DNA from 3 places in the Streptomyces sp. YJ-C3 genome. Region 3 is predicted to be linked to each of the others. Evidence: riboswitches for the same ligand, from Rfam matches in the RefSeq annotation. Region 3 holds a riboswitch; each other region holds the start of a gene.
What was found. A riboswitch is a leader RNA that binds a small molecule or an ion and turns the genes downstream of it on or off. The one in region 3 is predicted to bind cyclic di-AMP.

Region 1: linked by a shared signal. The riboswitch ahead of ACVHNB_RS03290 (transglycosylase family protein) and the one ahead of ACVHNB_RS13795 (M23 family metallopeptidase) in region 3 are both predicted to bind cyclic di-AMP.
Region 2: linked by a shared signal. The riboswitch ahead of ACVHNB_RS04045 (C40 family peptidase) and the one ahead of ACVHNB_RS13795 (M23 family metallopeptidase) in region 3 are both predicted to bind cyclic di-AMP.

Annotation. Positions count from the first base shown of each region.
Region 1 covers NZ_CM132685.1:735,784-740,159, reverse strand. Annotated here, with positions in the region: gene eno (phosphopyruvate hydratase) at 1-681, opposite strand, end outside; gene ACVHNB_RS03290 (transglycosylase family protein) at 1,050-1,742, opposite strand; cyclic di-AMP (ydaO/yuaA leader) riboswitch at 1,747-1,903, opposite strand; gene ACVHNB_RS03285 (transglycosylase family protein) at 2,085-3,074, opposite strand; gene ACVHNB_RS03280 (cytochrome P450 family protein) at 3,236-4,376, opposite strand, start outside.
Region 2 covers NZ_CM132685.1:914,670-919,045, reverse strand. Annotated here, with positions in the region: gene pcrA (DNA helicase PcrA) at 1-766, opposite strand, end outside; cyclic di-AMP (ydaO/yuaA leader) riboswitch at 1,170-1,324, shown strand; gene ACVHNB_RS04045 (C40 family peptidase) at 1,332-2,522, shown strand; gene ACVHNB_RS04040 (tellurite resistance/C4-dicarboxylate transporter family protein) at 2,548-3,522, shown strand; gene ACVHNB_RS04035 (hypothetical protein) at 3,500-3,853, opposite strand; gene ACVHNB_RS04030 (C40 family peptidase) at 4,219-4,376, shown strand, end outside.
Region 3 covers NZ_CM132685.1:3,151,693-3,156,068, forward strand. Annotated here, with positions in the region: gene ACVHNB_RS13775 (aspartate aminotransferase family protein) at 1-286, shown strand, start outside; gene ACVHNB_RS13780 (helix-turn-helix domain-containing protein) at 357-992, shown strand; gene ACVHNB_RS13785 (DUF6126 family protein) at 985-1,158, shown strand; gene ACVHNB_RS13790 (tyrosine-protein phosphatase) at 1,164-1,961, opposite strand; cyclic di-AMP (ydaO/yuaA leader) riboswitch at 2,339-2,524, shown strand; gene ACVHNB_RS13795 (M23 family metallopeptidase) at 2,528-3,283, shown strand; gene ACVHNB_RS13800 (SGNH/GDSL hydrolase family protein) at 3,414-4,232, shown strand; gene ACVHNB_RS13805 (STM4011 family radical SAM protein) at 4,204-4,376, opposite strand, start outside.

The DNA of each region.
Region 1 (4,376 bases), 2.4 Mb from region 3:
GGCCTCGAGGATGAGGTCGAGGGCGGCGCGGTTCGACTCCAGGTTCGGGGCGAAGCCGCCCTCGTCGCCGAGGCCGGTGGACAGGCCCTTGGCCTTCAGGACCTTCTTGAGGGTGTGGTAGACCTCGGTGCCCCAGCGCAGCGCCTCGGAGAAGGACTCCGCGCCGATCGGGGCGATCATGAACTCCTGGATGTCGACGTTGGAGTCGGCGTGCGACCCACCGTTCAGGATGTTCATCATCGGGACGGGCAGCAGGTGCGCGTTCGGACCGCCGAGGTAGCGGAAGAGCGGCAGGTCGCTGGCCTCGGAGGCGGCGTGGGCCACGGCGAGCGAGACGCCGAGGATGGCGTTGGCGCCGAGGGAGCCCTTGTTGTCCGTGGCGTCCAGGTCGAACATCGCCTGGTCGATCAGGCGCTGCTCGGTGGCGTCGTAGCCGACGAGCTCCGGGCCGATCTGCTCGATGACGGCGAGGACGGCCTTCTCGACACCCTTGCCCTGGTAACGGTTGGGGTCACCGTCACGGAGTTCGATGGCCTCGAAGGCACCGGTGGAGGCACCGGACGGAACGGCAGCACGACCCGTGCTGCCGTCGTCGAGGCCGACCTCGACCTCGACCGTGGGGTTGCCTCGGGAGTCCAGGATTTCCCGGGCTACGACGACGTCGATGGACGGCACGAGCATCTCCTTCTGGGATGTGACGCAACTGGGCGGGCTGCCTCGGTAACGCATTCCCGCACCCATGAGCCTAACCGGCTCCGGGGCATCGGCCAGCCGACCGCCCGTCTCGTGGACAACGCCGTTAGCGAAATGTTCCCAACTGGAACAAAACGGGGTGGTGGCGTGCGGGTGACGGAATCCCGTCCGCCGTGTCCGGGCCGAGCGCCGGGTGCGGGCCGCGGGCAGCCGCGACGGTGCCGCAGTCGGCGGACAGCAAGGCGCCCCACCCCGGATGCCGGGATGGGGCGCCGATGCGAGCGGCCCGTTACATGGGGACGGGTCGAAAGAGCTCGGCGTCCGCCGATGCCGAGGCTCCCCTCTATACGTGCGGCTTACTTCAGGTGCAGCTGCTGACCCGGGTAGATCAGGTCGGCGTCGGTGACGATGTCCTTGTTGAGCTTGAACACCTTCTGCCAGGTGGTGCCGTGCGCCTCGGCGATCTTGCTGAGGGTGTCGCCGTGCTTCACCTTGTACTCGCCGTCGCCCTTCTTGACCTTCTTGCCGGTCGGGGTCGTGACGGTCTTCTTCGACTCCTGCTGCTGCGGCGCCTGGCGCTGCTCGGAGCGGGTGGTCGTGGAGGACTCGGAGCGCTGCTGCGGCTGAGCCTGCTGCTGCTTCGGCTGCTCGGGAGCCGGGGCGGAGTTCGAGGTGGAGGCGCCGGACAGGCCCACACCACAGCTCGGCCAGGCACCCTTGCCCTGCGCGGCGAGGACCTTCTCGGCGACCGATATCTGCTGGGCCTTGGAGGCCTGGTCGGCGGAGGAGGCGTAGGCGGTGCCGCCGTACGCGGCCCAGGTCGAGGACGAGAACTGGAGGCCGCCGTAGTAGCCGTTGCCCGTGTTGATGGACCAGTTGCCACCGGACTCGCACTGCGCGACCTGGTCCCACTCGGAGGTGGAGGCGGCGGAGGCGGAGGTGGCGCCCATCAGCGGGACGGCGACAGCGGCACCGGCGACGCCGGCGAGCGTGGCGACACGGACGGCCTTGGACGGGCGGCGGTGCTTGCCCTTGCTGGAAAGCAGCATGGAGAGATCCCCTCACCGACGCCTACGAGGTGAGCTGTCGGGTTCGGGCCAGTGAGTGCCCGGCCGCGCATCCTTGTGCGCGGCTTAACCCCAAGCCGTCTCGGTCTCCCTGAACGGCACTTACCTGGGTCCCCCGCTCCTGCCTACGGCGCTGACGCGTCGACTGTTCCCGTACGGACGTTGGCAGGATTCGGCGTGACGTCCGTCGGGGCCCGCAGTGGCGAGCGGTGACGACGTTAAGCAGTGGATCCGCCCGATTTCAAAGACGATCAGGGTCTTTGAGACTCATGTCTCACTCGCGCAAAAGTGGACATACGCGCCCCAACCAGCCCTGAACTCCCGCTACTTTTCGCCCGATTCGAGGCCAAGATCCAGACTCTGACCAGGAAGGATGAGGTCGGGGTCGGAGCCGACCGTCTTCTTGTTCAGGTCGTAGAGCGCATCCCACCCGCCGTCGACGTCATGGGCGTCGGCGATGTCCCACAGGTTGTCGCCGGAGCGGACCGTGTACGTCCCTTCGTCGCGCCGCTCCTCGCGGGAGGCGTGACGGCCTTCTCCCGTACGGGAGTCGGAGGTGTCGTCCGTGGCGCGGTCGCCGCGGTGACGGCCGCCGGCGGAGGCGTCGTCCGAGGCCGGGGCGGACGGGGTGGCCGCGTCCGAGGGCTCCTGATCGGCCGCCGAGCCGGAGGCGTCGGCGCTGGGGTCGGTGCCGGAATCGTCGGCGGACTGCCCCGACTTGTCCGACTTGTCGCTTGCCGTGTCGCTCGGGTCGTCGCTCGACGTGTTACCGGAGGTATCGCCCGTCGCGTCGGCTGACGGGGTGTCCGATGTGCCGGACCCGTCGTGATTCTTGTCTCCCGAATCCGTGGCGGAGTCGTCGGCGGAGTCCGAGGAGCCGTCCGAGGAGTCGTCCGACGGGGAGGCGCTCGCGCCCGGGTCGACATCGGCCGAGTCGTCGCTCTTGGTGAGACCGGCCACGATCGAGCAGCTCGGCCAGGCGCTCGGCCCGCGGTCGTCGAGCGCTTTCTCGGCGACGGCTATCTGCTGGGATCTGCTGGCCTCGTCGGCGCGCGCGGCGTAGTCGAGACCGCCGTACTGCTCCCACATCTCCTGCGAGAACTGCAGTCCGCCGTAGTACCCGTTGCCCGCGTCCAGGCTCCACTGGCCGCCGGACTCGCACTCGGCGAGCTTGTCCCACGTGCTGGTGGAGGCGGCGCTCGCGTTGGTCGCGGCGAGCAGCGGGATCGCGATGGCGCTGCCGGTGACACCGGCGGCGACAACGAGAGCGGGTGCCTGACGGGGGCGACGGTGACGACCGTTCCCGGAGAGCATGCGGTTCCCTTTCGCGAGACTGATGCTGCTGCACGCGACGGGTGATGCGGGAGTGCAGGATGTGCACGTGTCGCGATGACTGGTGAACGTAGCGGGACTCGAACGCTTGTCACAAGTCGATGCAGCGCAGATCACGTGAAAGTCACAGATGTGACGGCTCGTCAGTTCTGGTGGGGCGTGAACTCCACCGGCAGCGTGCGCAGTCCACGCATGATGAGACCGCCGCGCCACCGCAGATCGGCCGGATCCTGGGCAAGTCGCAGGTCCGGAAGGCGCGTCAGCAAGGTGGCGAGCGCGGTCTGTCCCTCCAGGCGCGCGAGGGGGGCGCCGAGGCAGTAGTGGATGCCGTGGCCGTAGCCGAGGTGCTGGTTGTCGCGGCGCGCGAGGTCGAGGGTGTCGGGTGCGGCGAAGCGCGCCGGGTCGCGGTCGGCGGCGGCGAGCACGACGAGGACCGGGTCCCCGGTGGCGATGTCCTGGCCGCCGATGGTGAGGGGTTCGGTCGCGAACCGCCAGGTCGCCAGCTCGACCGGGCCGTCGAAGCGCAGCAGTTCCTCGACGCCGGTCGCCAGCAGCCCGGTGTCGCCCTCGGCCAGCGCCCGCTGCAGCCGCGCGCGCTGCTCAGGGTGGGTGAGCAGGGCGTACGTGCCGTTCCCGATGAGGTTGACCGTCGTCTCGAAGCCGGCGAAGAGCAGGATGAAGGCCATCGCCGCGGCCTCGTTCTCGGTGAGGTGCTCGCCGTGGTCGGAGGCGCGGATCAGGCCGGAGATCAGATCGTCGCCGGGGTCGTGGCGCTTGCGGTGGATCAGCTCGGCGAGATAGCCGCGCATCTTCTTCACGGAACGGGCGACGCCGCCGCGCGGCCCTCCCCCGTGCCGGATCATCATGCCCGCCCAGTCCCGGAAGTCGTCCTGGTCCTCGCGCGGAACGCCCAGCAGGTCGCAGATGGCGTAGATGGGGAGCGGGAAGGCGAAGTCGTGGATCAGGTCCGCCTCGCCCTTCGCCGCGAACCGGTCGATCAGGTCGTCGGTCAACTCCTGCACCCGGGGCGCGAATTCGGCCACCGTACGCGGGGTGAACGCCTTCGAGACGAGGCGGCGCAGCCGGGTGTGGTCCGGCGGGTCGATGTTGAGCAGGTGCGTCATCAGATCGGCCTTGCGCTCGCCCGGGATGCCGGTCTTGCCCTTGGCGTGCGACGACCCGTCGTGATGGTCCGGGTTCTTGCTGAGCCGCTGGTCGGCGAGGGCCTGCCGGGCATCCGCGTACCGGGTGACCAGCCAGGCCTCGACGCCGCTGGGCAGGGTG
Region 2 (4,376 bases), 2.2 Mb from region 3:
GGTCGTCGAAGTCCAGCGCGTTGGCCTCGCGCAGCCGCGACTGGTACATCGCGTAGGCCTGGGCGAGCGTCTTCTCGAATCCGTCGGCGGCCTGGCCGGCGAAGTCCTCCTCGTCGATCAGCTCGTTCTTCAGGTTCGAGATCTTGGCGCTGAAGGACTTCGGCGGGAACTTCTTCGGGTCGAGGTCCAGGTCGCGGCAGACCAGGGCCATCAGGCGCTTGCTGTCGGCGGCGTCGTAGATCGAGAACGACGAGGTGAAGCCGAGCTTCTTCGACTCGCGGCGCAGGATGCGCACGCAGGCGCTGTGGAAGGTCGAGACCCACATGGCGTTGGCGCGCGGGCCGACGAGGGACTCGACGCGCTCCTTCATCTCGCCCGCGGCCTTGTTCGTGAACGTGATCGCGAGGATCTGGCCGGGGTGCACGCCGCGCTCGGCCAGCAGGTAGGCGATGCGGTGGGTGAGGACGCGGGTCTTGCCGGAGCCGGCGCCCGCGACGATGAGCAGCGGGGTGCCACCGTGCACGACGGCCGCCCGCTGGTTCTCGTTCAGCCCGTCGAGGAGGGCCGCCGGGTCGAGGGCCGGGCGGGGGGCGCCGTCGCGGTAGTAGGCGTCCCTGGCCGGGGGCACGTCGAACTTCCCGCCGAACAGGTCGTCCGGGATCGGCTCCGGCGCGGGGCCGTCGTGCTCGTCCTCGGGCGGCGGCGGGGGCTCCTCCGCGCCGCGCTGGAGGCTGGCCAGGAAGTTGTCGTCAAAGAGGCTGCTCATCGCTCTACGAGTCTAGGCCGCCCCACTGACACCCCGCCGCCGCCTTCACCACACCGCCCGTCCGAGCAGGTCAGCGGCTTCGGAACGCGCGGGTCGGCCGGGCCCGGACACCGGACGCCCCCTCGTCACACTCCATGACGACACCTTCACAAATAGTGAGTGAAGCCCACACACTCCCGCATCCCCGACAAGCGCATGGACGAAATGCGAACAAATCGCCGCAGACCATGAGGGGTTGGCCGCATACGGCCAGGTGCGGGGCCGCGGAGTCGCCAAGGTCACGAAAATGTATCGGGCATATCGAACATCAACCTTCACAGCAGCAACACGAGTTGGCTACGGTGCTGCGCGGGCAGCCCGTCCCCCCGCTCGCGAACAACGCGGCGACCGGGCAGCCCCCGCTGAGTTCCGTACGCCGAGAGGCAGGGAACCGGGGACCCAACCGACCTTGGGGTGAATCGGCTCAACGGCCCGGCACCATCGGGCAGTTGACCGTAGGGCAGCCTTCCGTACGCCCGAACCCGACAGCTAACCCGGTAGGCGGACCACGGAAGGAGTCGCCTCCTTGGCGTCGCACCGCAAGCCGCGCACCCGCTCCCGGATGTCGGGCGGCCTTCGCACCACCCCCGCGGTCGGGATCACGACCGCCGCCCTCACCTCGGTGGCCCTGCTCTCGCAGACGGCACAGGCCGCCCCCGCGCAGCCGGCCAGGCCGAGCCTCGAAGAGGTGCAGAAGAAGGTCGACACCCTGTACCGGCAGGCCGAGGTCGCCACGCAGAAGTACAACTCCGCCAAGGAGCAGACCGACAGCAAGAAGAAGCAGGTCGACCAGCTCCTCGACGACATCGCGCAGCGCACCGAGAAGATGAACGCGGCCCGCCAGGACCTGGGCCGGTTCGCCGCCGAGCAGTACCGCTCGGGCGGGGTCAGCGACACCGCGACGATGTTCCTCGCCGACGACCCCGAGGACTACTTCGCGCAGAACCACCTGATGAGCCGGATGACCGCCAGCCAGAAGAAGGCGGTCGACGACTACCAGGAGCAGCAGCGCGCGACCGCGAAGAAGCGCACCGAGGCGCAGGAGAACCTCCAGCAGCTCACCTCCTCGCAGACCGAGCTGAAGACCTCGAAGCAGAGCGTGCAGTCCAAGCTCTCCGACGCGCGCCGGCTGCTGTCCGAGCTGACGGCCGAGGAGAAGCAGCGGCTCGCGGCGATCGAGAAGAAGAAGGAAGAGGCGGCCCGCAAGAAGGCCGCCGAGCTCGCCCAGAAGCAGAAGGCCGAGGAGGAGCAGAAGCGGAAGGCGGCCGAGGAGGCGGCCCGGCAGGAGGACGGCTCGGGTACGTCGTCCGGATCGGGGTCCGGCTCGTCCGGCTCGTCCGGCTCGTCGTCGACCTACGCGGCCAAGGCGGCGAAGGCGCTGGCGTTCGCCAAGTCCCAGGAGGGCAAGCCGTACGTGTGGGGCGCCACGGGCCCGGACTCGTACGACTGCTCGGGGCTGACCCAGGCGGCCTGGAAGGCGGCGGGCATCTCGCTGCCGCGCACCACCTGGGACCAGGTGGAGGTCGGCACGACCGTCCCGCTCTCCGACATCCAGCCGGGTGACCTGGTCTTCTTCTACGACGACATCAGCCACGTCGGCCTCTACCTCGGCGACGGCATGATGATCCACGCGCCGAAGCCGGGGGCGTACGTCCGCGAGGAGTCCATCTACTACGACGGCACGGGGTCGATCCACAGCGTGGTGCGCCCCGCCTGACCGGATCCGCGGTTACGTTCGGGCGGTGCAGCACCGCCCGGACGTGATCCCGCAGTCCTTCTGGTCCCAGCTCCCGCCCGCCGCCGGTGCCGCCGTGATGGCGACCGGCATCGTCTCGGTCGGGTTCCGGCTGACCGGGTACGCCGTCCTGTCCGGTGTCTTCCTGGTCCTTGCCGCGGCGCTCTGGGCGGTGCTGGCCTGCGATTTCCTGCTCCGTCTCGTCCGCGACCGCGGCCGCTGGGAGCGCGAGGCGGACACGCCGCCCGCGCTGACCGCGGTCGCGGCGACGTGCGTCCTCGGCACCCGGCTCTCGCTGGCGGGCCTGCAGGCGCTCGCCGAGGCGCTGCTGGTGATCGCCGCGCTCGTGTGGCCCGTGCTGCTCCTCGCCGTCGTCCGCCACTGGAAACCGCGGATGCCGGGGCTCGTCTTCCTCGTCTGCGTGGCGACCCAGAGCCTGGCCGTGCTCGGGGCGACGCTGTCGGCGGAGCTGGGCGTGGCCTGGCTCGGCCACGCGGCGGTGGTGGTGTTCTGGTGCGGGATCGTGCTGTACGTCGTCGCGTTCGCCCGGTTCGACCGCCGGCAGGTGTTCGAGGGGGCCGGGGACCACTGGATCGCGGGCGGGGCGCTGGGGATCTCGGCGCTCGCGGCGGCCCGGCTGGTGCTCGCCGGGCGGGCCGGTGACCTCTGGAACTCCGACGTCACCGGGGTGCTGCGCGACATGTGCGGGGTGCTGCTCGCGCTCGACCTGGCCTGGTACGTGGTGCTCGCGGTGGCGGAGGTGCTGGAGCCGCGGTTCACGTACGACGTGCGGCGCTGGTCGACGGTGTTCCCGATGGGGGTGACGGCCGTGGCCACGCTCTCCGTGGCCACCGCCGTCGAGACGTCCTGGCTCAAGGGGCCGGGACAGGTGCTGTTGTGGATCGCGGTGGCCGTCTGGCTGGTCACCGCGGTGGGGGCGGCCCGCTCGGCCGGGGCCGTCAGGTCCAGAGCACGGCGATGAAGATGTTGGCCACGGTGAGGCCGCCGACCGCCGCGAACAGGCCCTTCTCCGCCTTCTCCTCGTCGCGCTTCACGTAGACGATGCCGAGGATGACGATCAGGATCGCCAGCTTCACGCCGATCTTGATGTTGTTCACGGTGTTGTCGTCGGCCTGATGGAGGCCGACCAGGGCGACACCGGTCACCAGCATGGTCAGGGCGCCGTGCAGCATGGCCTTGTTGAAGCGGGCCGTGCCCTGCCCCATCGCCGACATCTGCGTGAGGAAGCCGCCGAGCAGCGAGGCGATGCCGATGATGTGCAGGCCGACGAAGAGATGGATGAGTACGTCCATGCTGCGGAGCCTAACGGGACGCCCGTGTCGTCCCGACACCGATCCCCCGTAGCCCTCGCGGACGACTTCGGGCCGCTTCGGGCCACTACGCGCACCTGTCCATCACTCTCTGCCACCAGCCGTAACAAACAAGCCAGTTCCTAACAATCCGGCGCCAACCCGTTACGCAGAGGTTTAGCGTCCTTCCTCAGGTGACCGGCTCCCCACCGCCGCCCGGGCCAGGGGCGGCAGTCGGACACCACCGCCGAGAAAGGTCCGGCGGCGGCCCGCTCCCCCTGTGCGGGCCGCCGCCGGACGCGCGATCGGCGCCCCTCACGCAGCAGTACGTGCAGGCAGGCAGTACGACCGGAAGGACGTGGCACTTCGTGCCGGCAGCGCATCGCAAGCCGAAACAGCGTTCGTTCAGTGGCAGTACGGTCCGCACCGCGGCCACCCTCGCTCTCGCCTCCGCGGCGACCACCATCGCCTTCGACGGCGGTGCGGCGCACGCGGAGCCGAACCTCAGCCCCGCTCAGGTGAAGGC
Region 3 (4,376 bases):
GTCACTCAAGCTGCGCAGCCGCTGGACCATGCTGCAGGCCGCCCGCAAGGGCCTGTTCGCCCAGATGGTCGTCGTGCCGCTGCTGCAGAAGCACCGGATCCTCACCCAGGTCTCCGGCGACCACCTCGAAGTCATCAAGCTGATCCCGCCGCTCGTGGTGGACGAGGCCGACGTCGAGCGGTTCGTGGCGGCGTTCACCGCCGTGATGGACGACGCGCACAGTGGCGGCGGGCTGATGTGGGACTTCAGCAAGACCCTGATCAAGCAGGCGGTCGCCAACCGCTGACCGCCCGGAACGGTTTGCCTCTGAGGCAATAAATTTGCCCCTCGGGCAGGGCTCTGGCTGAATCGACCGTATGAGCCCTGCCCTCCCGAAGGAGGTTCCGGAGCCCCCGGAGCTGCCCGCCGTCGCGCCCCAGCTGCGTGCCCTGCGCCGCCGTGCCGCCCTCACGCTGGAGGCCGCGGCCCGCTCCGCCGGTCTGTCGCCCGCGCATCTGTCGCGCCTGGAGACCGGTCAGCGCCAGCCCTCGCTGCCGATGCTGCTCGCCCTCGCCCGCATCTACGGTACGACGGTCTCCGAACTGCTCGGCGAGACCCCCGCCGACCGGGACGCGGTCGTCCGCGCCCGGGACATGGAGGCGACCGAGGCCGGCGGCTGGACGTACTTCCAGGCCGGTTCCCCCGGCCGCGGCATGCAGGCGCTGCGGGTCCACGTGCCGTACGGCTCGCAGGGCGACATCGTGCGCGTCCACCCCGGCGAGGAGTGGCTCTACGTCCTCGAAGGGCGGCTGCGGCTGCGCCTGGGGGACACGTCCTACCGGCTCGACCCCGGGGACAGCGCGCACTTCGACTCGCTCACCCCGCACCGGATCGCCGCGGGGGACCCGGGCGGGGCCGAGCTCCTCTTCGTACACACCCTGCTGCAGAGCCCGACCGCCGCGCTGTGCCTCGGCCCGGCGGCCGGTCCGGCCCGGGAGGCCCGACATGACTGACATGAGCGACGCGACCGAGCCCACCGCCGGGGAACAGCCCGCCCGGCGGGACATCGAGGACAAGCTGCCGCGCGGCATCTGGGTCCGGGTCCTCGTGTACGTCTTCGCGGGGCACGCCCTCGCCGCCTTCATCTACCTGCTGTTCACGCTGGGCGGGGGCGAGTAGCCGGGTCAGACCAGGAGCCGCTCGCGCAGCCGGTCGCGCTCGGCCGCGGTGAGCCCCAGGCCCTCCTCGAAGTAGCGGTCCGTGCCGCCCCAGGTCTGCTCGATGGTGTCGAAGGCCGCGTGCAGGTACGTGGAGCGAGCGTCGAAGAGCGGGCTGAGCAGCTCCATGACCTCGGGGGAGTAGGCGTCGGCGGACGTGCCGCTGCGGCGCACCTTGTAGCGGCGGTGCTTCGCGTTCGACTCCAGGTAGTCCGCCTCGATCGCGTCGCGCTCCACGCCGACGGCGAGCAGCGTCACCGCGATCGACAGCCCCGCCCGGTCCTTGCCCGCCGCACAGTGCATCAGGGCGGGGACGCTGTCCTCGGCGATCGAGCGCAGCACGCGGCTGTGCTCGGCGGTGCGCTGGGTGATGATCGAGCGGTACGACGTGATCATGCGGTCCGCGGCGCGGCCCTCGGACAGCAGGGACCGCAGCTGCTCTATGTCGCCGTCGCGGACCATCTGCCAGAACTCGGCGCCGTCCGCCGGGTCGGACAGCGGCAGGTTCACATTGCGCACGCCGGGCAGCTCGACGTCGGCGCCCTCCAGCCGCTGGTCCGCGGCGTTGCGGAAGTCGAAGACGGTGTGCAGGCCGAGCCCGGCGAGGAACGCCGCGTCCTCGGCGGTGGCGTGGGCGAGATGGCCGCTGCGGTAGAGCACGCCCGGCCGCACGCTCCGGCCGTCCACCGTCGGCAGGCCGCCCACATCGCGGAAGTTGCGCACTCCGGACAGCTCGGGCTCGGTGGACGGGGCGTGCTGCGTCACGGGGGCTCCTCCCGGTCGGATCACCGGCGTTGCTCGCCGGCGGGCGCGCTCCCGACGATACGACATGGATTCCGGCGCCAACCATGTGTCCGTTTTAGGTATTTATGCGCCAACTATCCGCAAGGGAAGGGAGATTGTGGCCGGGCGCGTGAGCAGGCTCATAGCCGTGACGGTGCGTGGCGGTCGCCTCGAATCCACCTCTCGGGAATTCCCTTGATTTTCTTGAAGGTATGGCGCCGGTAAAGCGCGACCGTCGACGCAGGGTGACACAGAAAGCTCTCAGTCGATCAAGAAAGCGGCACCATAAGTCAATTCGATGCTTGTCGCCGCCTTTCGTGCTGCCTTACGGTCACCCTTCAATCCGGGCGGAACGCCTAGTCCTGCCACCGCCCGGACTCCGAACCACGACCCGTGACGGCAGGAGCGGGGGACCCACAGGCAGTACGCCGCCGAGGGAATTCCCCATGCGGCTAGGGGTGAAGTCGTGCTCGTACACCGGGCGCGGCCGGGCAACTCCAGCCCGAACCCGACAGCTCACCTCGCAGGCGACGGAGAGGAAATCCGCCATGCCCGCCAAGGGAAAGCACCGCCGCCCGAAGTCCCAGCGCGTCACGCGCGCCGCCGCCGTCGCCTCGGCCGGCGGGGCCGCGCTCGCCCTGCCGCTCATCGGCGCCACCGGCGCCCACGCGGCGACCGCCGACACCGCCGCGAAGACCTACACGGTCAAGGCCGGTGACACGCTCTCCAAGATCGCCAAGGCGCAGGACGTCGACGGCGGCTGGAAGAAGCTCTACCAGGCCAACAAAGACGTCGTCGGCTCCGACTCCGGCCTCATCAAGCCCGGCATGAAGCTCACGCTGGACGGCGCCGCGGCCAAGAGCGCCACCACCACGGCCACGCAGGCGAGCACCACCACGGCCGACTACGTGAAGCCCGTCGACGGCACCAGTGGCACGCCCTACCACCAGTCCGGCTCGATGTGGTCCAGCGGCTACCACACCGGCACCGACTTCGTCGTGCCCACCGGCACCTCGATCAAGGCGGTCGGCGCCGGCACCGTCGTCTCCGCCGGCTGGGACGGCGCCTACGGCAACGAGGTCGTCATCCAGCACGCCGACGGCCGCTACTCGCAGTACGCCCACATGTCGTCGGTCGGCGTCTCCTCCGGGCAGACCGTCACCGCGGGCCAGCAGATCGGCCTCTCCGGCGCGACCGGCAACGTCACCGGACCGCACCTGCACTTCGAGATCCGTACGTCGCCGAGCTACGGCTCCGACATCGACCCGCTGGCGTACCTGCGCGAGCACGGCGTCAACGTCTGAGCCGCGGCACCACGCGCGATCTTCTCGGCGCCCGGGGATATTCCCCGGGCGCCGAGTGGGTTTTCTCACCACGCGTCAACCCCTGGCTACGGTCGCGTAGGTCACAACCGAGGGTGAAAGATGTGTGGTCGTGGCAAACGAATCGAGATCACTCAGCGGCGGCACGATTCGGTCCTACGCGGCGGTGGGGGACAGCTTCACCGAAGGCGTCGGGGACCCCGGGCCCGACGGGAACTTCGTCGGATGGGCCGACCGGCTCGCCGTCCTCCTGGACGACCGCGTCCCCGAGGACACCTTCCAGTACGCGAACCTCGCCGTGCGCGGCAAGCTCATCGACCAGATCGTCGAGGACCAGATCCCGCGGGCCGTCGAGCTCGCCCCCGACCTGGTGTCCCTGGTCGCCGGCGGGAACGACATCATCCGCCCCGGCACCGACCCGGACGACGTGGCCGAGCGCTTCGAGAAGGCCGTGGTGCGCCTGACCGAGGCCGCCGGGACCGTCATGGTCGCCACCGGCTTCGACACCCGCGACGTGGCCGTCCTCAAGCATCTGCGCGGCAAGATCGCCACGTACAACATGCACGTACGGGCCATCGCCGACCGGCACGGCTGCACGATGCTCGACCTGTGGTCGCTGAAGTCCATCCAGGACCGCAGGGCCTGGGACGAGGACCGGCTGCACCTCTCCGCCGAAGGACACACCCGCGTCGCGCTGCGCGCCGGGCAGATGCTCGGCGTCGACGTGCCCGCCGACCCGGAGCAGCCCTGGCCGCTGCTCCCGCCGCGCGGCACGTTCGAGGTGCGGCGCGACGACATCCACTGGGCCCGGGAGTTCCTGGTGCCGTGGATCGGCCGGCGGCTGCGCGGGGAGTCCTCCGGGGACCGCGTGGAGGCCAAGGGGTTCGTGGACCCGCACATCATCAAGGCGCACCTGGAATCGGCGTCCTGACCGCCTGAACCGGCGCCGCCGGTATCCGCTCCAGGACCCCGCCCGCGAAGACGTCGTACAGCGGCAGCGTCTCCAGGTGGACGTAGCCGATGTGACAGTCGCAGACCGCCAGCGGGCATGCCCGGGGTCCGAGCGCCGCGCGCC